DNA from 3 places in the Streptomyces sp. Tu6071 genome. Region 1 is predicted to be linked to each of the others. Evidence: riboswitches for the same ligand, from Rfam matches in the RefSeq annotation. Region 1 holds a riboswitch; each other region holds the start of a gene.
What was found. A riboswitch is a leader RNA that binds a small molecule or an ion and turns the genes downstream of it on or off. The one in region 1 is predicted to bind cyclic di-AMP.

Region 1 (7,489 bases):
CCGGCGGAAGCGCCGCTCTCCACCCCGCGAGGGACGGCTCCCCCGCGGGAGGGACGCGTCGCGACCGCTCCGGCGTGTCCTCCCCCGCGGGTCGTACGTGCGGCAGCGCGGCGGGCACCGTCCGCCGTCCCGTACGGGACGCTCTCCTCCGTACGTACCGGAGCGGCGCGCGGGTACGTACCCGACCGGCGCGCGGAGCGGGTGCGAACCACCCCGTGCGCCTCTGCGCCGATCCGCGGGGAAGAAGTCCGGAGGCGGGAACTTCCCCGCTTGTCGGTGCGGTTGCATAGAGTGACAGCGCGACGAGACAACAGCGATCCGACTCAACAGCTGTACGACGAGCACGCCCGGCGCCTCGCGGCGGCCACGAGCGGTTCGGCGACACGAAGGGATGTACATGCCCATGGGTGACACGGCCACCGAGCGGGCCGGCTCCGGCGGTCTGACCGCGACGGAGCACCGGCTCGCCAACGGACTGCGCGTGGTCCTCTCCGAGGACCACCTGACCCCGGTGGCGGCCGTCTGCCTCTGGTACGACGTCGGCTCGCGCCACGAGGTCGCGGGGCGCACCGGCCTCGCCCACCTCTTCGAGCACCTGATGTTCCAGGGCTCGGCGCAGGTCAAGGGGAACGGGCACTTCGAGCTGGTCCAGGGCGCCGGCGGCTCCCTCAACGGCACGACGAGCTTCGAGCGCACCAACTACTTCGAGACCATGCCGTCGAACCAGCTGGAGCTGGCGCTGTGGCTGGAGGCCGACCGCATGGGCTCCCTGCTCACCGCGCTCGACCTGGAGTCCCTGGACAACCAGCGCGCGGTGGTCAAGAACGAGCGCCGCCAGCGGTACGACAACGTGCCCTACGGCACCGCCTTCGAGAAGCTCACCGCCCTCGCCTACCCCGAGGGCCACCCGTACCACCACACCCCCATCGGCTCCATGGCGGACCTCGACGCGGCGACCCTGGAGGACGCCCGCGCCTTCTTCCGCACGTACTACGCGCCGAACAACGCGGTCCTCTCCGTCGTCGGCGACATCGACCCGGAGCAGACCCTCGCCTGGGTCGAGAAGTACTTCGGCTCGATCCCGGGCCACGACGGCAAGCAGCCGCCGCGCGACGGCTCGCTGCCCGACGTGATGGGCGGGCAGTTGCGCGAGACGGTGCGTGAGGACGTGCCCTCGCGCGCCCTCATGGCGGCCTACCGGCTTCCCGAGGACGGGACCCGCGCCGGGGACGCCGCCGATGTCGCGCTCACCATCCTCGGCGGCGGCGAGTCCTCGCGGCTCTTCAACCGCCTGGTGCGCCGCGACCGTTCGGCCGTCGCCGCCGGTTTCGGGCTGCTGCGGCTGGCGGGCGCCCCCTCGCTCGGCTGGCTCGACGTCAAGACGAGCGCGGGTGTCGAGATCCCCGCGATCGAGGCGGCCGTGGACGAGGAGCTGGCCCGCTTCGCCGAGGAGGGCCCGACGGCCGAGGAGATGGAGCGCGCCCAGGCCCAGCTGGAGCGCGAGTGGCTCGACCAGCTCGACACCGTCGCCGGCCGCGCCGACCAGCTCTGCCGGTACGCCGTGCTCTTCGGAGACCCGCAGCTCGCCTTCACCGCCGTGGACCGCCTCCTCACGATCACCGCCGACGAGGTGCGCGAGATCGCCGCCGCCCGGCTCCGCCCGGACAACCGCGCGGTCCTCGTCTACGAGCCCACCGCGCCTGAGCAGACCCCCGCCGCCGAGGAAGCGGCCACCGACCAGGACGAGGAGGCGGCGCAGCAGTGAGCGAAGCCGTGCAGAGCACCATGGAGTTCCACCCGCGCCCCCAGCCGGGCCCCGCCAAGCCCTGGGCCTTCCCCGCCCCGGAGCGCTCCACCCTGTCCAATGGCCTGACCCTCCTGCGCTGCGAGCGCCCAGGTCAGCAGCTCGTCGCTGTGGAGGTGCTGCTCGACGTTCCGCTCGACGCCGAGCCGAAGGGCCTCGACGGCCTCGCCACGATCCTCGCGCGCGCCTTCACCGAGGGCACCGACAAGCACTCCGCCGAGGAGTACGCCGCCGAACTGGAGCGCTGCGGCGCGACGCTCGACGCGCACGCGGACCACGCGGGGCTCCGCCTCTCCCTCGAAGTGCCGGTCTCGCGCCTCCCCAAGGGACTCGACCTGCTCGCCGAGGCCCTGCGCGCCCCCGCCTTCGCCGAGTCCGAGATCGAGCGACTGGTACGGAACAGGCTCGACGAGATCCCGCACGAGGCCGCCAACCCGGCGCGCCGCGCGGCCAAGGAGCTGTTCAAGCAGCTCTTCCCGGCCGGCAGCCGCATCTCCCGCCCCCGGCAGGGCACGGCGGAGACCGTCGAGGCGATCGACGCGAAGGCCGTACGGGAGCTGTACGAGCGGTACGTACATCCGGCCACGGCCACTGTGGTCGTCGTCGGCGACTTCGCGGGCGCCGATCTCGACGCCCTGCTCGCCGAGAGCCTCGGCACGTGGACGGGCTCGGCCCCCGCCTCGCCCGCCATGAGCCCGATCACCTCGGACGACACCGGGCGCGTCTTCATCGTCGACCGGCCGGGCTCGGTGCAGACGCAGCTCCTCATCGGCCGTACGGGCCCGGACCGGCACGACCCGGTGTGGGCGGCGCAGGTGCTCGGCACCTACTGCCTGGGCGGGACGCTGACCTCGCGTCTCGACCGGGTGCTGCGCGAGGAGAAGGGCTACACCTACGGCGTGCGGGCCTTCGGCCAGGTGCTGCGGTCCGGGAGCCCGGCGGAGGGCACGGGGCTCGCCCCGGGCGCCGCGCTCCTCGCGATCAGCGGCTCGGTCGACACCGAGTCCACCGGGCCCGCGCTGGCGGACCTGTGGAAGGTGCTGCGCGACCTCGCGGCGGGCGGGCTCACGGACGTGGAGCGCGAGACGGCCGAGCAGAACCTCGTGGGCGTCGCCCCGCTCAAGTACGAGACGGCCGCCGCCGTCGCGGGGACGCTCGCCGACCAGGTCGAGCAGCAGCTTCCCGACGACTTCCAGGCCGCCTTCTACCGCCGCCTCGCCGAGACGGGCACGGTGGAGGCCACGGCCGCCGTCGTGAACGCCTTCCCGGCGGACCGCCTCGTGACGGTCCTCGTGGGGGACGCGGCGCAGATCGCCGATCCGGTGCGGGAGTTGGGGATCGGGGAAGTGACGGTGGTGCAGGGCTGAGGTCGTGGGGACGGGTGCGGCCGGGACGGTGGCCGCACCCGTCCGGTCGGGTTCGGTCCGGGTGAACGTGACCGGGCGGCCTGGTCGGCCTGGCTGGGCTTGTTGGCCTGCCCGCGACCGTCCGGCTCGGTCCGCTCGTCCGCTGCTACCGGCGGGCTCGGCCGGAGCGGGGATCGGGGGCGCGTCTTCACGGTGAGCCCGCCAAGGACTGCGTCAGGGCGTTGGGATCATCGCGGGGGCAACGCTGTGCGGTGCTGAACGGACAGCCGCGGTGAGGTGGTTGGGCCCGTTGGCCACAGTCCGGCGGCCTCCCTCGCCGTCGTCACCGTGCCGGGGGCTCTTGCGAGGGGCTGTGCGTCGATGTCCGGAGGACGGGACCCCCAGGCGCGCGCACGCGGTCCCCGGCGCACCCGCCCGCCCTCCCGCCGGGACCGACTGTTTCCCTCCCGCTCGCTGTCTCGCCGTCAGCCGAGCGCCCGGCAGGCGTGGTCGGTAGAGCGCGGATGTCCGTGACGGTTCGTCGGCCCTCGTGCTCGCCGTGGGCACTGACACAATTGCCCCCGTCACTCGCCCCCGCCACCCGTCCCCCGTCAACCGACCCCCCACCAGCCCCGAAGGCTCACGTCCCCGACGTGCCCCGCCCGTCGTCGTGCTCCCCCACGCAGCCGACAAGTCGCGGACATCGGGCAAGGCTCTCGTACCGGCGGCGGCTGTGCGTCTTTGTCCGGACACGGGGGTACCCAGGGGTCGGAGGCGGACCCGTGATCGTCCCGACGGGGTCGTCATCGTGTCCGTATTGGGTGCATGACGGCCTGTCTGGGGTGTGGCATGAGCAACAAAGGTGCGGTTCCGTTTGTTGCGGAAGTGTTGTCCCGCTTAGCGTCACTCCGGCTGTTCGTCAGGTATGCGCCGCGCCCGCGGCAGCGGACGGCCTTCGCCGAGTTCCGGGGCTCGTACCCGGGAGCCGGGGACCCATGTGTCCCATGGGGTGAATCGGATGCCGTCCGCCGGTGTCCGTAGGAGACCTTCCTGCTCCGAACCCGTCAGCTAACCCGGTAGGCGAGAGGGAAGGAAAGGAACAGCCGCTTCATGGCGTTCACGCGCCCCACGGGCAGGCACCGCCGCCCTGCCGTCCGAGCGTCCCGCACCGGTGCGAAGGTGGCCGGGATCGCCGCGCTCACGACCGGTTCCGTCGTCGGCACCCTCGCCGCGCCCGCGCAGGCCGCGCAGCATGAGGGCCCCGACACCGGCCTCACCCGCGTCATCGGCTTCGACAGCGTCGCCCAGGAGATCGCCACGCAGGCGTCCCTCGTGCACTCCGCCGCCGAGCAGGACGCCGCCGAGGCGGAGGCCGCGGCCCGGGCGAGCAAGGAGGCCGCGAAGGCGAAGCGCGAGGCCGAGCGGAAGAAGGAGGCGAAGGAGCGGGCCGCGCGGGCCGCCGAGCGCAAGCGCCTCAACACCTTCGTCCTGCCGATCCCCGGCTCGTACGTCTCCACCGGCTACCACGCCAGCAGCTCGCTGTGGTCGTCAGGCAGCCACACCGGCATCGACTTCCACGCGGCGAGCGGCACGAGCGTCCACGCGGTCGGGGCCGGGACGGTCGTGAAGGTCGACTGGGGCGGCGCGTACGGGAACGAGGTCGTGCTCCGTATGCACGACGGGACGTACACGCAGTACGGGCACCTGACCGCCGCCACCGTCGCGGTCGGGCAGGCCGTGACCGCGGGTCAGCAGATCGCGATCTCGGGCGCCACGGGCAACGTCACGGGTCCCCACCTGCACTTCGAGGCCCGCACGAGCCCCGAGTACGGCTCCGACATGGACCCGCTCGCCTACCTGCGCGGCCACGGCATCGACATCTGAGCCCTGGCCCGGCACGGGACCCGGTGCCGCCCCCGCACGGGAATCCCGCAGCGGTCTCGTCCGGCCCCCCGCACGGACCCCGCACCAGCCCCGCGTCCCCCGCGCGACGCCCCCGAAAGCCCCCGCCCCCCGGGGGCTTTCGGCATTCCGGCTACGGCCCCCGAGATCCCCCCGGCCCCGCACACCCCCGCCCTTTCCGCCCCGAACCGCCCGTAAACAGCGCACCGGAGCCCGGGGAAATCCGGGGAATGCGCCCTGCCGTGAGGAATTCTTCGCTGTTCTCATAGGGTCACTGCTCTAATGGAGTCACCTCGCGGACGTCCAGACAGCGTTTCGCGGTGATTAATGCGGAGGTCGGGTCATGAGCATTCCCGCGCACTCGGTATGCACGGCGATCAGGGACGATATCGTCTCGGGCGTGTACGAGCGGGGGAGCCGGCTCACGGAGGAATTGCTCGCGCGGAGATACGGGGTGTCGCGGGTGCCGGTGCGGGAGGCGCTGCGCACGCTGGAGGCGGAGGGCTTCGTGGTGACGCGCCGGCACGCGGGGGCGCAGGTCGCGGAGCCGGGGGCGCAGGAGGCCGTGGACGTCCTGGAGACCAGGCTGCTGCTGGAGCCGCTGTGCGCGGCGCGCGCCGCGCAGCGCAGGACCGAGGCGCACCTCAAGGTGCTGCGCGGTCTCGTCCGGCTCGGGCAGGAGCGGGCGCGGCGGGGGCAGGAGGAGGACCTGCGCTCGCTGGGCGGCTGGTTCCACGAAACCCTTGTCCAGGCCAGCGCGAGCGAGACGCTGACCTCGCTCCTGACCCTGCTGCGGCACAAGATCGCGTGGATGTACGTGGTCGAATCGCCCGCCCGCCCGCAGGAGTCCTGGGCCGAGCACGGCGCGATCGTCGACGCGGTGGCGCGCGGCGACGCGGAGCGGGCCCGCGCGCTCACCGCGCAGCACGCCGACCGCGCGCGCCGCGCCCACCGCCTGCGCGGCCCCGGCCCCCGCCCCCCGCGCCGCCCGCCGGGGCGCGACCCCGAGGAGGCCCCCGCCTGGTGAGGTCGCGCGCCCGCCCGGTGACCGCGCGAGCGGGTGTGACCGTGCGCGTCGGCCCGGTGGTGAGGACTTCGCAACATCCCGTAAACAATCCCGGCCTCCCGCATTAACACGGGGGCCGTATACAAAGGGATACGACATCGCGAGACCGTCACCTCGCCACCTTCGCCGTCCCGGCGAGCGGGCATTCCCTGCCCGTAATGGGGTGTGTCTTCGGTGGGCTTTATCGCTGTGCCCGCCCCGGAAATGCGCGAGGACCCGGACGCGTGGAGAACAATTCCGCGCGCCCGGACCCCCGCGTATTCCCTAAACGGTTTCCGGGAGTTCCTGGAGCCCCTCGGCCACGAGTTTGGCGAGCCGGTCCAGGGCCTCTTCCGCCCCCTCTCCCTCCGCGCTCAGCGTGATCTCCTCGCCCCCCTGCACGCCGAGGCCGAGCACCGCGAGCATGGAGCGGGCGTTGACCGCTTCGCCTTCGCTCTTGGCGACGGTCACGGGGAGTCCGGTGGCGGTCGATGCCCGCACGAAGAGGGAGGCGGGACGGGCGTGGAGGCCCTCCGGCCAGCCGACGGTGACGCGACGCTCAGCCATGGTGCAGCCCTTCGGGTCCGGGGCCCGCGCGCGTGCGGGCCCGGTGCGGATACGCGGTTGTGCAGCTTCCGGTGGTGCGGATCGGTGCGGCTTCCAGTGGTGCGGTCGGTGCGGTCTTCCGGTGGTGCGGATCGGTGCGGGGTCGCGGTACGGGCCTTCCCGTTCCGGGACGCGTTCTCCCCTCGTGGTGGCACGGCGCGCCGCGCGGCGCAAGGGGGCGGGGGCCGTACGAGGGGTGTGCGCGGGCACCAGGGGGACACCCCCGCGCCGCGCCCCGGCCCCGGGCCCCCACGCCCCGGCCCCCTGCGTCGCGCCCCCCTGCGCCGCGCCTCGCCCCCCTGCGCCGCGCAGCGCCCACCGGCCGAAAGCCCCCGCCGTCCGCCCCCTTCCGATCCCGTCGCCGCGCCCCCGCACGGCACCCCCGCGCCTCGCACACACGGTCGTACGCTGACCCCATGGAGACCCCGGCCGACCCGCCCCGCCCAGAGGAGCCCAGCTCAGCAGTGCCCGTTCCGGGAGGCGACCGCCCCCAGGACCGGCACCCCTCGGCGCAGGCGCCCGACGCCGGCTATCCCGCGCACTGGGAGGCCGATGTCGTACTGCGCGACGGCGGCACCGCGCGGATCAGGCCCATCACCGCCGACGACGCCGAACGGCTCGTCAGCTTCTACGAGCAGGTCTCCGACGAGTCGAAGTACTACCGCTTCTTCGCCCCCTACCCGAAGCTCTCCGCGAAGGACGTGCACCGCTTCACGCACCACGACTTCGTGGACCGGGTCGGGCTCGCCGCGACCATCGGCGGCGAGTTCATCGCGACGGTCCGCT
Region 2 (7,489 bases), 980 kb from region 1:
GGGGCGCCGCCCGTCATCTCGCCCGCGGGACCCTCCGGGTTGGTGAAGACGCCCTTGGCCGGGTCGAAGTGCGGGGAGCGGCGGATACGGGCCATGCGGGCGCCGCGCGGATCGGCCCCGAAGGCCGGCGGAGTGGGGAGGCGGCGGGTGGGGGGCACGGGTGTCTCCTCGGGTGCGGAAGTTCCGGGGCGGTACGTGTCAATACTCGGCGGGTCCGTCGGCCCGGCGCTCGCCGGGGTGGGCCTTGCGGGGGCTCCGCCCCCGGGCCCCCGCCCCTCAAACGCCGGAGGGGCCGGATTTGGTTCCGCCGGCGGGGCTGCTTCTGCTTCCCTCTACAGCGGCAGCAGATCCGGGCGCTTCGCGTGGACGTGGTCGCCCGAGGACTCGCCGCGCAGGCGGCGGCCGATCCAGGGGACGAGGTACTCGCGGGCCCAGGCGATGTCGTCGCGCCGCTCCTCGAAGGTGCCGCGCGGGCGCAGCGCGGGCCAGGGCTGCTCGGGGTCGGCGGGGATGTCGAGGCCGAGGAGCTGGGCGGCGCGCAGGGCGACGCGGGTGTGGCCCTCGGGGCCGAGGTGGAGGCGGTCGCTGTCCCAGGCGCGGCGGTCGCGCACCGAGCGCAGGGCCCACAGGTCCAGGACGAGGCAGCCGTGGCGGTCGGCGACGGCGCGTACGTGCGCGTTGTACGTGGCGATCTTGCCGCGCAGGTGGCGCAGGACAGGCGTGTCCCGCGTGTCGAAGCCGGTCGCGATCATGACGGTGCCCGCCGCGCCGGAGAGCGTGGCGACCGCCTTCTCGAAGCGTTCGGCGAGGTCGTCCGGGTCGCTGCCGGGGCGCAGGACGTCGTTGCCGCCCGCGACGAAGGAGACGAGGTCGGGGGCGAGCGCCGCCGCGCGGGGGACCTGGTCCCCGGCGATCTGGTCGAGGAGCTTGCCGCGCACGGCGAGGTTGGCGTAGCGGAAGGCGGAGCGCTCGGGGAGGCGGTCGGCGAGCTGGACGGCGAGGCGGTCGGCCCAGCCGGTGAGGAGCCCGTCGGGCCCGGGGTCGCCCACGCCCTCCGTGAAGCTGTCGCCCACGGCCACGTAGGACGTCACGGTGCCCTCCGCGCGGAGGGCCTTGCTGCTGGGAATCCTCGCTTCTCGTGCCACCTCGGCATCCTTCACCTTTACGCCAGACTTACGCCACCGTAGGGAGGGGGTGACACGGAGTGAGAAAGACCACCGGTCAAGAAAGCCCCAACCCCGGAATAAACGGCACCCCTTGGCGGTCGTGTCCCGAAACGGCCGCCGCGGCCCGCCCCTTGGGGGAACGGGCCGCGGCGGCTCTCGGTGGTACGGCGCTCAGGCGTTGACGCCGTGCTGCGCGAGGAAGGTGATCGGGTTGACGTCGCTCCCGTAGTCGGGGCCCGTGCGGACCTCGAAGTGCAGGTGCGGGCCGGTCACGTTGCCGGTCGCGCCGGAGACGGCGATCTGCTGACCCTCGCCGACGCTCTGCCCGGCCGAGACCTTGAAGGCGGAGAGGTGGGCGTACTGGCTGTAGTGGCCGTCGGCGTGCTTGATGACGATCTGGTTGCCGTAGGCGCCGCCCCAACCCGCCGTGACGACCGTGCCGGCGGCGACGGACTTGACCGGGGTACCGGTGTTGACCGGGAAGTCGGCGCCCGTGTGGCCGTGCGACCACAGGCTGCCGTTGCGGCCGTAGCCGCTGCCCTTGACGCCGTCGACGGGCGCGGTCCAGCCGGAGCCCGTGGTGGCCTTCTTGGCGGCGGGGGCCGGGGTCGCGGCCTTCTTCACGACGAGCTTCGAACCGGGCTTGATGATGCCGGGGTTGGCGCCGATGGTGCCCTTGTTCTGCTCGTAGAGCTTCTTCCAGCCGCCGGAGACCTTCTCCTTCTTGGCGATCTTGATGAGCGTGTCACCGGTCTTGACGGTGTACGTCGCGTCCTTCGCGGGGCTCGCGGCGTGGGCGCCGCCGAGGGCGGTGAGCGGGAGCGCCACGACGGCGGCACCGGTGGTGCCGAGCAGCGCGAGGCGACGGGTGAACGAGCGGCGGTTGGCCGTGGCGGACATGCGGATTCCTTCTCCGTCGCCTGCGGGGTGAGCTGTCGGGTTCGGGCTGGAGCTGCCCGGCCACCGGCGCGGTGCGCGCGGTGACTTCACCCCGAGCCGTCCCGGGAGGACCGGGAACGGCGTGAAGCGTGTGGGTCCCCCGCTCCTGCCGGTACGGGTGTGAGTGAGCGTGAGAGTCCGGGGCGGCGGCAGGATTCGGCGTTCCGGCCGGACTGGTGGTGACCGTAAAGGCAATGCGACACGCCGGACAAGCAGCCTTTTTGCGCTGTGAATCACATTTGGTGATCCATTCCGAAGATTTCCGTCACTCTCCGTGGAAACAGCTCGATACGGACAGAACCGGACGTACGCCGTTTGCAGCGAAAACGGTCCACCCCGCCCCGGACCCCCATCCGGCACCGTCCGTCACCGCTATGACGCTGCTCACCTCGGGGTTCTCCCGCGCTCGGGTACCTTGCCCGGCCCCGTGGTCCGTGCGAGTCTCGGCCTCGCGCCCCCGCCGGCGAGCCGCGCCGGCGGCCGACCGGAAGGAGTCCCGTGACGCAGCCGTCCCCGGGGACCGCGCCCGAGCCCGTCGCCACCCCCTCGGCGGGGCCGGAGGAGCCCGCGCTGAGCGCCGTCCGCAACTTCCGCGACGTGGGCGGGCTGCCCACCCGCGACGGCCGCCGCACCCGCCGCGGCGTCCTCTTCCGCAGTGGCCACCTCGCGCACGCCACCGACACCGATGCCGCCTACCTCGCGGGCCTCGGCCTCCACTCCGTCTTCGACTTCCGCAACGCCGCCGACCGCGCCCTCGAAGGCCCCGACGTCGAACTGCCCGGCGTGCGCAATGTGCACCTGCCGCTCAACGACCCGGCGGACGGCGCGGAGTTCTGGCGGATCGTGCGGGACGGGGAGGTGGGCCAACTGCGAGCGGCGCTCGGCGAGGGGCGCGCCGAGGCCCGCATGGAGGCCAGTTACCGGCAGCTGATCAAGGAGCGTACCGCCGAGCACGGGCGGCTGCTGCGGGCGATCGCCGAGGACAGCGTGCCCGCGCTGCTGCACTGCGCGGCGGGCAAGGACCGGGCGGGCACCTCGATCGCGCTCGTCCTGCTCGCCGTGGGCGTGGAGGAGGAGGCGATCGAGGAGGACTACCTCAAGTCGGACGCGCGCCACCGCCGCTACCGCGTCTCGCGCGGCAAGGACGCGGTGGCACCGACGGCGCCGGAGGTGGCCGAGCTGCTCGATCCGCTCTTCGCGGCGCGGGCGAGCTATCTGCGGGCGGCGTTCGAGACGATCGACACGCACTGGGGTGGCCGGGAGCGGTATTTCGGGGAAGTCCTGGGGATGGACGGGGCGCTGCGCGAGCGGTTGAGGGAACGGCTCGTGGAATGACCCCACCGTGGGGGCCCCGCCCCCACACCCCCGCTCCTCACTCGCCGGAGGGGCTGGCATCGCGCGGGTGGAGGGGCTGATCTCTCCGCTACTGGTTCTTCGCTCCCAGCACGAAGAGCAGGTAGAGGAAGGCCGCGACGCCGTGCGCGGCGACGACGTAGACGAAGACGCGGACCCACAGCCCGGTCGGGATCTTGTCCTCGACGAAGCGGCGGATCGGGCTGTCCTCCGGCGAGGACTCCGGGGCCCGCGGGGACGGGGGCGACTGCGGTTCGGGGGCCTTCGGCTCCTCCGCCGTGGCCCGTCCTGCGGGCTCGGGCTGGTACTCGGACTCGGGCATTACGCGCCTCCTGGGTGGACGTCGCCGAGGCAGAGCGCGCCGAGCGGGCTCTGCAAGAGCGTGTGGACGAAGAGCAGCACCGCGCCGTCCGGGTCCGCGGCGGCGATGCGGTGCGGGGTGAGCGAGTCGAAGTGGGCGCTGTCCCCCGGGCCGAGCAGGTGCGCGCTGTCGCCGAGGCGCAGCCGGAGCCGTCCGGTCAGGACGTGCAGCCACTCCTCCCCCGGGTGCACGCGCACGATGTCGCCCTGGCTGCCGTACGGGACCCGTACGCGCAGCGCCTGCATCCCGCGTCCCGAGCCGCCCGCCTGCCAGTACGTCCAGCCGCCCGCCTCGGTGGGTTCCATCGCGCCGGCGCGGACGACCGAGCCCGGTCCGGCGGGGGTCTCGCCGAGGAGTTCGGAGACCGTCGTACCGTAGGTGCGTGCCAGGGCGAGCAGCATCGGCAGGCTCGGCTGCCTGCGGCCCGTCTCCAGCCTGGAGAGGTGGGCCGGGGAGAGGCTCGCGGCCTTCGCCGCCGCCTCCAGCGTGAGGCCCGCGCGGCGGCGCAGTTCCCGCAGGTGCGGGGCGACGGTGACGGCGAGTTCTTCGGACGCGCCTTCGGGCTCGGTGCTCATGCCTCCATTCAGCCACCGTCGTGCCTCTCGGGCAAATTTTTTGCCCGAGAGGCAAAACACGGGGTCAGCGGTGGGCGACCGCCTGCTTCACGATGTTCTTCGCGAAGTCGCCCATGAGGCCGCCGTTGTGCGCGTCGTCCATGACCGCCGTGAAGGCGTCCACGAAGCGGTCCGCGTCCTTCTCGTCGATCACGAGCGGCGGGATGAGCTTGATGACTTCGAGGTGGTCCCCCGAGACCTGCGTCAGGATGCGGTGCTTCTGGAGCAGCGGCACCACGACCATCTGCGCGAAGAGCCCCTTGCGCGCGGCCTGGAGCATCGCCCAGCGGCTGCGCAGCTTGAGCGAGTCGGGGCGGCCGAACTCGATGCCGATCATGAGGCCGCGCCCGCGGATGTCGGCGAGCATCTCGTACGTCGGGATCAGGTCGGTCAGGCGCTGCTTGAGGTAGTCCCCCGTGCGGCGCGCGTGGGCGACGATGTTCTCGTCCTCCATGACGTGCAGCACCGCGAGGCCCGCGGCCATCGCCTGCGCGTTGGCGCCGAAGCTCGCGGAGTGGACGAGGACGCGGTCCATCGAGGAGTAGACCTTCTTGAAGATCCACTCCTTGCCGAGCGTCGCGCTCACCGGGACGTAGCCGCCCGAGAGCGACTTCGCGACGCACACGAGGTCCGGCTCGACGCCCTCCTCGTGCTGGTAGGCGTAGAAGTCCCCGGTGCGCCCGAGCCCGGTCTGCACCTCGTCGGCGATGAGCAACGCCTTGTGCTTGCGCAGCAGGTCCTGCGCGGCCTTGAGGTAGCCCGGCGGGGTCTCGGTGACGCCCTTGCCCTGGATCGGCTCGACGATGAGCCCGGCCACGTCGCCCCTGCGCAGCTCCCGCTCCAGCGCGGCGAGGTCGCCCACGGGGAGCGCGGTGTCGGGGAGCAGCGGCGCGAAGCCGTCGCGGAAGCCCTTCTCCCCGTTCACGGAGAGGGAGCCCGTGGTGAGGCCGTGGAAGGCGTGGTCGTAGTAGAGGATGCGGTGGCGCCCGGTCGCGAAGCGCGCGAACTTGAGGGCCGTCTCGACGGCCTCGGTGCCGCTGTTGCCGAAGAAGACGCGGTCCAGGTGCGGGCTGTGCGAGAGCAGCTTCTCGGCGAGGAGGCCGGGCAGCGGCTGGCAGTCGAAGCGCGTGAGGTCGGCGAGCTGGGCGTCGAGCACGTCGTGCAGCGCCTGGCGGACGACCGGGTGGTGGCGGCCGAGGCCCATGACGCCGAAGCCCGCGAGCATGTCGAGGTAGTCCTGCCCCTGGTCGTCCCAGAAGTGGGCGCCCTCGCCGCGCTCGTAGTACTTGTCGAAGCCGATCGTGTGGAGCATCCGCGGCAACTGGTGGTTGAGGTGCTTGGTGTGCAGCTCGTAGCGCTCGCCGCCACGCGCGGCGAGCAGTCCGTTGAGGTCGAAACCTTTGCCCTGCGTGCCCTCGCCCCCGGGAGCCGCGGCGTCCGTCGTGCCGGTGGTCATCCTTGCGTCTTCTCCTTACGGGCCAGGTGGGCCCCGATGCGTCCGGCGATCTCCACCGGCGTGAGGCCGAGGTCGGCGAGCAGTTCCCCGCGCTTGGCGTGCGGCAGGAACTGCTCGGGGATGCCGAAGTGGCGTACGGGGACGTCGACTTCGGCGTCGGCGAGGGCCACCGAGACGGCGGCGCCGACCCCGGAGGTACGGCTGTTGTCCTCGACGACCGCGACCACCCGGTGCCGCGCGGCGAGCGGCGCGAGGGCGGGGTCGACGGGCTTGACCCAGCGCGGGTCCACGACGGTCGAGCGGATGCCCCGCTCGCGCAGGAGGGCGGCGGCGGCGAGGCACACGGGCGCCATGACACCGACCGAGACGAAGAGGACGTCGGCCTCCTCCTCGTCCCCGGCGTCCTCCGCGAGCACGTCGAGGCCGCCCTCGCGCCGCAGCGCGGGCAGGTCCGCCCCCACCGTCTCCTTGGGGAAGCGCACGAGGGTCGGCGCGTCGTCCACGGCGACCGCCTCGCGCAGCTGGGCGCGCAGCTCGCCCGCGTCGCGCGGCGCCGCGATGCGCAGCCCCGGCACCACCTGGAGCACCGACATGTCCCACATGCCGTTGTGCGAGGCGCCGTCGGTCCCGGTGACGCCCGCCCGGTCCAGGACGAAGGTGACCCCGCACTTGTGCAGGGCGACGTCCATGAGGAGCTGGTCGAAGGCCCGGTTGAGGAAGGTCGCGTAGACGGCGACGACGGGGTGCAGTCCTCCGGTCGCGAGCCCGGCGGCCGAGACGGTCGCGTGCTGCTCGGCGATCCCGACGTCCCAGATCCGCTCGGGGAAGCGCTCGGCGAAGGGCGTGAGGCCGACGGGGTCGAGCATCGCGGCGGTGAGCGCGACGACGTCGTGCCGCTCCTCGGCGATCCGCACCAGCTCCTCGCCGAAGACCGCCGTCCAGGAGGGCCCGGCGGACGGCGTGAGCGCCTCGGCGGTGAGCGGGTCGATCGCGCCCACCGTGTGGAAGCGGTCCGCCTCGTTGGCGAGGGCGGGCTCGTAGCCGCGGCCCTTCTCGGTGATGACGTGCACGATGACGGGCCCGCCGAAGCGCTTGGCGCTGGCGAAGGCCGACTCCAGGGCCGCGATGTCGTGGCCGTCGACGGGGCCGACGTACTTGAGGCCCAGGTCCTCGAAGAGGCCCTGCGGGGCGAAGGCGTCCTTGAAGCCCTTCTTCGCGCCGTGCAGCGACTCGTAGAGCGGCCTGCCGACGACGGGGGTGCGGTCGAGCACCTCCTTGCCCCAGGCGAGGACCTTCTCGTAGCCGTCCGTGGTGCGCAGCGCCGCGAGGTGGTGGGCGAGGCCGCCGATGGTCGGCGCGTAGGAGCGCTCGTTGTCGTTGACGACGAGGACGAGGGGGCGGTCCTTGGCGGCGGCGATGTTGTTGAGCGCCTCCCAGGCCATGCCGCCGGTGAGCGCCCCGTCCCCGGTGACGGCGACGACGTGGGTGTCCTCGCCGCGCAGCTCGCGCGCCTTGGCGAGGCCGTCCGCCCAGCCGAGCACGGTCGAGGCGTGGCTGTTCTCGATGACGTCGTGCGCGGACTCCGCGCGCGAGGGGTAGC
Region 3 (7,489 bases), 2.8 Mb from region 1:
GAGTCCGCCGGTACGGTCACCGAGACCGGCCCCGGGGTCGACCCGGCCTGGCGCGGGCGCCGCGTGTGGGCGGCGAGCGGGGCGGGCGGGAGCTACGCCGAGTACGTCCTCGCCCCCGCGGACCAGCTCGTGCCCCTCCCACCGGACCTGACCCCCGCCGCCGCCGTCACGCTCGGCAGCGCCGGGGCGGTCGCGCACTTCGGGCTCGACCGCGCGCGGCTCGCGGCGGGGGAGCGCGTGCTGGTGCGCGGCGCCTCGGGCTCGCTCGGCATCGCCGCCGTACAGCTCGCCGCCCGCGCGGGCGCCGTCGTCACGGCGACCGCGTCGGCCCCGGACCGCGCGGCCCGCCTCCGCGCGCTCGGCGCCGCGGAGACGACCGGTCGCACGCCGACGCCCGGCGCGGCCCCGTACGACGTGATCCTGGACGTCGTCTCGGGCCCCGACCTCCCCGCCTTCCTCGGCCTCCTCGCCCCGAACGGCCGCCTGGTGAGCGTCGGGGCGGTCGGTGGTCAGCCGCCCGAGGACTTCGGCACGCACCTGATGACGGCCTTCCAGAAGTCGCTGACCTTCGCCACGCTGAGCCTCGCGACGATCGCCCCGGAAGCCCTGCGCACGCTACGGACCACCCACTTCGCGGCGGCGGCCCGGGGCGACCTCGCCACGGTCGTCCACGCGACCCTGCCCCTGACCGAGGCAGCAGCGGCACACGCGGAAATGGACACGGGAAACGTATTCGGCCGCCTGGTACTGACACCCGGCAACTGAGCAGCGCCCCCGAGCAATCCAGCGGCGGCGCGACCAATCCAGCGCCCGCCCGACCAATCCAGCGGCGCCCGACCAATCCAGCGCCCGCCCGACCAATTCAGCGCCGGCCCGAACAATCCAGCCCCTCCGGCGTTTGAGGAGCGGGGGCCCGGGGGCGGAGCCCCCGAAGAGGCCACCCCCGCCGGACGGCGACCCACCCCCGCCCCCACCGCGCGCTTCGCTACCGTCTCCCTATGCCCCGCACCCCCCTCCCCGCCGAGGCCCCCACCCCCCACGCCCCCGCCCTCTTCTCGCGGGAGTTCGCCGCCGACCCCTACCCCTCCTACGCCTGGCTGCGCGAGCACGAGCCCGTCGCCTGGACCCGGCTGCCGAGCGGTGTCGAGGCGTGGCTCGTGACGCGGTACGAGGACGCGCGGCGGGCGCTCGCCGAGCCCCGGCTCTCGAAGAACCCCGCGCACCACGCGGAGGGCGCCGGGGCGCGGGGGAAGACCGGTATCCCGGGGGAGCGCAAGGCCGAGCTGATGACGCACCTGCTCAACATCGACCCGCCCGACCACACCCGGCTGCGCCGCCTCGTCTCGAAGGCGTTCACACCGCGCCGCGTCGCGGCCTTCGCGCCGCGCGTCGCCGAGCTGACGGACCACCTCATCGACGGCTTCGCCGCGCGCGGCAGCGCGGACCTCATCCACGAGTTCGCCTTCCCGCTCCCCATCTACGCGATCTGCGACCTCCTCGGCGTCCCGCGCGAGGACCAGGACGACTTCCGCGACTGGGCGGGCATGATGATCCGGCACGGACAGGGCCCGCGCGGGGGCGTGGGCCGCGCCGTCGGCAAGATGCGCGGCTACCTCGCCGAACTCATCCACAGGAAACGCCGCGACCTCGGCGACGACCTCATCTCGGCGCTCATCCAGGCCGCCGACGACGGCGAGCACCTCACCGAGAACGAGGCCGCCGCCATGGCCTTCATCCTTCTCTTCGCGGGTTTCGAGACGACCGTCAACCTGATCGGGAACGGTACGTTCGCGCTCCTCCAGCACCCCGGTCAGCGCGCCTCGCTCCACGACGCCCTGGCGGGCCCCGACCACGGCGACGCCCTCCTCACCACCGGCATCGAGGAACTCCTCCGCTTCGACGGCCCCGTCGAACTCGCCACCTGGCGCTACGCCACCGAGTCCTTCGACCTCGCGGGCCGGCAGATCCGCTCCGGCGACCCCGTCCTCGTCGTCCTCGCCGCCGCCGACCGCGACCCCGCCCGCTTCCCCGGCCCCGCCACGCTCGACCTCGCCCGCCGCGACAACCAGCACCTCGGCTACGGCCACGGCATCCACTACTGCCTCGGCGCCCCGCTCGCCCGCCTGGAGGGGAAGACCGCGCTCGCCCGCCTCTTCACGCGCCTCCCCGACCTCGCGCTCGACGCGGACCCCGGACAACTGCGCTGGCGCGGCGGCCTCATCATGCGCGGCCTACGCACCCTTCCCGTCCGTTTCACACCCTCTGGACAGGGATGTGAGCAGTCGTGAACTGAACGCGCGTCAATAATGTGATGTTCGCGTGATCAGTGCTGCATCGACTTGTGACGAGCGTTCGAATCCCGCTACGTTCACGTCCGGATCATCTGTCCCACCAGCTGACCCCTCAGCTGCTTGCGAAAGGCACCGCATGCTCTCCGGGAACGGTCGCCACCGACGCCCCCGCCAGGCCCCGGCCCTTGTCATCGCGGCAGGGGTCACCGGCTCCGCCATCGCCATCCCCCTCCTCGGCGCGGGGACCGCGAGCGCCGACCAGGGTCCCTGGGACCGCCTCGTGGAGTGCGAGACCGGCGGCGACTGGGCGGCCGACAACGGCAACGACTACTACGGCGGCCTCCAGCTCTCCGACGAGGAGTGGGAGGCCAACGGCGGTCTCGACCTCGCGCCCCGTGCCGACATGGCGACGCCCGCCCAGCAGATACAGGTGGGTCAGCGCATCCTCGCGACCCAGGGCCCCTCCGCCTGGCCCGGCTGCGCCCTGAGCGCCGGGCTCACCGCCGAGGACGGCTCGACGGCCTCGACGCCCGCACCGCAGGACACGCCGAGCGCCACGGAGACGGGCAAGGCGCAGACGGACAAGCAGGACAAGAAGGAGAAGAAGGGCAAGGAGGCGGACGCTTCCTCCTCGTCCTCGGCGAGCGCCGACCCCTCCGCCTCGAAGACGCCCGACGCCGACGCCTCCGGCGAGGCCCCCTCCGCCGACGCCTCCGCGAGCCCCTCCGGCAAGGACAAGGACGGCGCCACGGGCAAGGACGGCGCCGCGGGGCAGAGCCGCGGCAAGCACGCGAAGCCCGACTCCTCCGCCTCGTCCTCCGAGACCGCGGACGCCACCGGCTCCGCCTCGCCCTCCGAGTCGACCACCGTCCCCGGCGGCGACCCCTCCGGCGAGACGTCCGCCACGTCGGGCGACGACCGCGACTCCGGTGCCGACCGCTCCGCCCCCGGCGGGCGTCACGCGGCCACGGACACGGAGGGTCAGAAGGGTGCGGACGGGGCGGACAAGACGGACGCGTACAAGGTGCGCGAAGGGGACAATCTCTGGAGCATCGCCGAGGCGCACGAGCTCGCCGACGGCTGGACCGGGCTCTACGAGCAGAACAAGAAGATCATCGGGACTGACCCGGACCTCATTCTTCCTGGCCAGAGCCTGGATCTTGGTGCGGATTCAGGGCGATAACCGGACAAGCGGTTGACCGTGTCTGTCCGTTATTGTCCGGTAGGGGTCGAGTGAGACATGAGTCTCAACCGCCCTGATCGTCTTTGAAGTTCCGCTGATTTGTTGCTTAACGTCGTGCTCGCTTCCCCACCGGGAGGCCCCGACGGTCGTCACGCCGAATCCTGCCGGCGCCCGTTTCGGGACAGTCGTCGCGTCACGCGCCGAAGGCAGGAGCGGGGGAACCAAGGTTTGCGTCCCAGCCGGCGCCCGGGAGACCGGGCGCCGGTCCGGGGCTAGGGGTGAAGCCGGGCGGCAGCCGCCGTCCGGCCGGGCAACTCACAGGCCCGAACCCGACAGCTCACCTCGTAGGCGTCGGTGAGGAGACCCTCCATGCTGTTTTCCGGCAAGGCCAAGCACCGTCGCCGTCGTACCACCCGAATCGTCGCGTTCGCCGGTGTCACCGGTGCCGCGATCGCCGTCCCGCTGATGGCGACCGGCAGCGCCTCCGCCGCCTCGACCTCCACCTGGGACGCTGTCGCCCAGTGCGAGTCCGGCGGCAACTGGTCCATCAACACGGGCAACGGCTACTACGGTGGCCTCCAGTTCAGCCAGTCCTCCTGGGCCGCCGCCGGCGGCACCCAGTACGCCTCGCGCGCCGACCTGGCCACCAAGGACCAGCAGATCGCCACCGCCGAGCGCCTCCTCGACATGCAGGGCCCGGGTGCCTGGTCCTGCGCCGGCGCCGGCAACCTCAGCAACGACGGCGTCGACCCGGGCGTCAACCCCAGCGGTGGCGGTCAGCAGTCGCAGCCGCAGGAGCGTTCCTCCAGCGACCAGAGCGCCTCGCGCAGCCAGGAGCGCCAGGCCCCGCAGCAGCAGCACACCACCCCGAAGTCGACCACCGGCACGGTCAAGACCGACACCGGCATCACCGTCCCGAAGGGCGACGGCGAATACAAGGTCGTCAAGGGCGACAGCCTCAGCGAGATCGCCCAGAAGCACCACGTCTCCGGCGGCTGGAACAAGCTCTTCGAGCTGAACAAGGACATCGTCAAGGACGCCGACCTCATCTACCCGGGCCAGCAGCTCCACCTCAGCTGACCCCACCGGGGACCCTCGTCCCCCACGCAGGACCGCCCCGCCCCGTCGCGTTCTCCCCCGTACGCGACGGGGCGGGGCTTTTCCGCGCCCCCCGTTCCACCCGTACGCGGCAGGACGGACTTTCCGCACCGCACCGCGCCGCCCCCGCACCGCACCGCGCCGCCCCCGCACCGCACCGCGCCGCCCCGCCGCGCCCCATTCCGCCCCCGCCCCGGCAGGCCGCCCCCGCTCCGTTCCGCCCCGCGCCGGGCCCCCGCCCCCGCGGCCCGCCCACGCCCCGTATCCCCTCACCCGCGCGCACCCCCGCTCACCAGCGCGGCTCACCTGTCACCCCCTCGGCTCAGATGCCCCGATCGGCCCCGTTCCGCCCACCCGATTCGCCCCATTCACCGGCTCTGTCCCACGGATTGCGGCCGAGTCCCGGGCGTAGGCCGGTACCGGCCCCCGGGCCGGTTAGGCTCATGCAGCGGAAGACCCCGCAAGGGCCCCCGCAGACCTGCTCCACATCCCAGAAGGAGATGCTCGTGCCGTCCATCGACGTCGTCGTAGCCCGGGAAATCCTGGACTCCCGAGGCAACCCCACGGTCGAGGTCGAGGTCGGCCTCGACGACGGCAGCACCGGCCGTGCTGCCGTGCCCTCCGGTGCGTCCACCGGTGCCTTCGAAGCCATCGAGCTGCGTGACGGTGACGCCAACCGTTACCAGGGCAAGGGCGTCGAGAAGGCCGTCCTCGCCGTCATCGAGCAGATCGGCCCGGAGCTCGTCGGCTACGACGCGACCGAGCAGCGCCTGATCGACCAGGCGATGTCCGACCTCGACGCCACGCCCGACAAGTCCTCGCTCGGCGCCAACGCCATCCTCGGCGTCTCGCTCGCCGTCGCGCACGCCGCCTCCGAGGCGAGCGACCTCCCGCTCTTCCGCTACCTCGGCGGCCCCAACGCGCACCTGCTCCCGGTGCCGATGATGAACATCCTCAACGGCGGTTCGCACGCGGACTCCAACGTGGACATCCAGGAGTTCATGATCGCGCCGATCGGCGCCGAGTCGTTCTCCGAGGCCGTCCGCTGGGGCGCCGAGGTCTACCACACGCTGAAGAAGGTGCTGAAGGAGCGCGGCCTGTCCACCGGGCTCGGCGACGAGGGCGGCTTCGCGCCGAACCTCGACTCCAACCGCGCCGCGCTCGACCTCATCGTCGAGGCGATCAAGGAGGCCGGTTATGTGCCGGGCCGCGATGTCGCGCTCGCGCTCGACTGCGCCGCCTCCGAGTTCTACAAGGACGGCAAGTACCGCTTCGAGGGCCAGGACCGCACGGCCGCCGAGATGACCTCGTACTACGAGGAGCTGGTCGGCGCCTACCCGCTCGTCTCCATCGAGGACCCGCTCTTCGAGGACGACTGGGAGGGCTGGGCGACCGTCACCGAGCGCCTCGGCGACAAGGTCCAGCTCGTCGGCGACGACCTCTTCGTCACCAACCCCGAGCGCCTCCAGCGCGGCATCGACGAGAAGTCCGCGAACGCCCTCCTCGTCAAGGTCAACCAGATCGGCTCGCTCACCGAGACGCTGGACGCCGTCGAGCTGGCCCAGCGCAACGGCTTCAAGTGCATGATGTCCCACCGCTCCGGCGAGACCGAGGACGTCACGATCGCCGACCTCGCCGTCGCCACCAACTGCGGCCAGATCAAGAGCGGCGCCCCGGCCCGCTCCGAGCGCGTCGCCAAGTACAACCAGCTGCTCCGCATCGAGGAGATCCTCGACGACGCGGCGGTGTACGCGGGCCGCTCGGCCTTCCCGCGCTTCAAGGGCTGACCCGCCCCCGGCCCGTACGCGCCGAGGCACCCCGCCGCGTACGCGGTGCTGAGCCTCCGCACGCCCCCGCACCCGGTCCCGTACCGTGTGCGGGGGCGTACGCGTGTGTGCCGTACGCCTGTGCGCACGGCGCGCGAGACCCGCACGAGGGGGGAGATCCGTCATGGCACGGAAGAACGACGGCGAGCGCTTCTCGACCGCGACCCGTCTGCGCGTCCTCGGCGAGCAGACGGCGGCCCGCGTCTACCGCTCCCAGTCCCGCCGCCAGGCCCACCGTTCCCGCCTCACCGGGCGCGCCGCGATCCTCGTCCTCGTGCTGTGCGCGCTGATCGTCGCCCTCGCGTACCCGATGCGGCAGTACATCGCCCAGCGCGACGAGATCGCCGAGCTGCAGCGCGAGCTGAGCACCCACCAGGACGACGTGGAGCGGCTGCGCGACGAGAAGGCCCGCTGGCAGGACCCCGCCTTCGCCCGCCAGCGCATCCGCGAGCGCCTGCACTACGTCCTCCCCGGCGAGACCGGCTACACCGCCCTCGTCCCGGGCGCCGCGAGCGCGGGCCCCGAGCCGGAGGACGCGGCGGCCACCCGCCCCTGGTACACCAACGTCCTCGGCGGCATCGACGAGGCCGACCGCGCGGCGGCCCTGCGCTGAACCGGGCGGCGGCCCTGGGCTGAGCCGGGTGGGGGGCGGGCTCCGCGCCCGTACGGGGATACTGGAAGCCCGTACCCGCGTACGTACGCACGCGGCCGTACGCACCCGACCCCGCGCCCCCGATCGAGAGCCCCGCATGCACACGCCCCCGCCGACCACCGCGCCCACCGAGCCCACCGAGGCCGATGTCGAGGTCTTCAGGCTCCAGCTCGGCCGGCCGCCGCGCGGACTGCGCTCGATCGCGCACCGCTGCCCCTGCGGGGAGCCCGACGTCGTCGAGACCGCCCCGCGCCTGCCCGACGGCACCCCCTTCCCGACGCTCTACTACCTGACGTGCCCGCGCGCCGCCTCGGCGATCGGCACGCTGGAGGCGAACGGCGTCATGAAGGAGATGACCGAGCGCCTGGCCCGTGACCCGGAACTCGCCGCCGCCTACCGCGCCGCGCACGAGGACTACATCGAGCGCCGCGACGCGATC

Region 2: linked by a shared signal. The riboswitch ahead of STTU_RS03290 (M23 family metallopeptidase) and the one ahead of STTU_RS07245 (M23 family metallopeptidase) in region 1 are both predicted to bind cyclic di-AMP.
Region 3: linked by a shared signal. The riboswitch ahead of STTU_RS19220 (transglycosylase family protein) and the one ahead of STTU_RS07245 (M23 family metallopeptidase) in region 1 are both predicted to bind cyclic di-AMP.

What each region holds. Positions count from the first base shown of each region.
Region 1 is NZ_CM001165.1:1,775,049-1,782,537, reverse strand. It holds gene STTU_RS07255 (M16 family metallopeptidase) at 392-1,765, shown strand; gene STTU_RS07250 (M16 family metallopeptidase) at 1,786-3,171, shown strand; cyclic di-AMP (ydaO/yuaA leader) riboswitch at 4,097-4,248, shown strand; gene STTU_RS07245 (M23 family metallopeptidase) at 4,261-5,034, shown strand; gene STTU_RS07240 (GntR family transcriptional regulator) at 5,396-6,079, shown strand; gene STTU_RS07235 (HPr family phosphocarrier protein) at 6,383-6,664, opposite strand; gene STTU_RS07230 (bifunctional GNAT family N-acetyltransferase/acetate--CoA ligase family protein) at 7,120-7,489, shown strand, end outside.
Region 2 is NZ_CM001165.1:798,799-806,287, forward strand. It holds gene STTU_RS03280 (MBL fold metallo-hydrolase) at 1-95, opposite strand, end outside; gene STTU_RS03285 (SGNH/GDSL hydrolase family protein) at 333-1,145, opposite strand; gene STTU_RS03290 (M23 family metallopeptidase) at 1,338-2,066, opposite strand; cyclic di-AMP (ydaO/yuaA leader) riboswitch at 2,069-2,246, opposite strand; gene STTU_RS03295 (tyrosine-protein phosphatase) at 2,604-3,440, shown strand; gene STTU_RS03300 (DUF6126 family protein) at 3,529-3,780, opposite strand; gene STTU_RS03305 (helix-turn-helix domain-containing protein) at 3,780-4,394, opposite strand; gene STTU_RS03310 (aspartate aminotransferase family protein) at 4,459-5,889, opposite strand; gene dxs (1-deoxy-D-xylulose-5-phosphate synthase) at 5,886-7,489, opposite strand, start outside.
Region 3 is NZ_CM001165.1:4,601,319-4,608,807, forward strand. It holds gene STTU_RS19205 (quinone oxidoreductase family protein) at 1-765, shown strand, start outside; gene STTU_RS19210 (cytochrome P450 family protein) at 999-2,288, shown strand; gene STTU_RS35925 (LysM peptidoglycan-binding domain-containing protein) at 2,428-3,474, shown strand; cyclic di-AMP (ydaO/yuaA leader) riboswitch at 3,663-3,840, shown strand; gene STTU_RS19220 (transglycosylase family protein) at 3,844-4,554, shown strand; gene eno (phosphopyruvate hydratase) at 5,073-6,359, shown strand; gene STTU_RS19230 (FtsB family cell division protein) at 6,523-7,011, shown strand; gene STTU_RS19235 (DUF501 domain-containing protein) at 7,148-7,489, shown strand, end outside.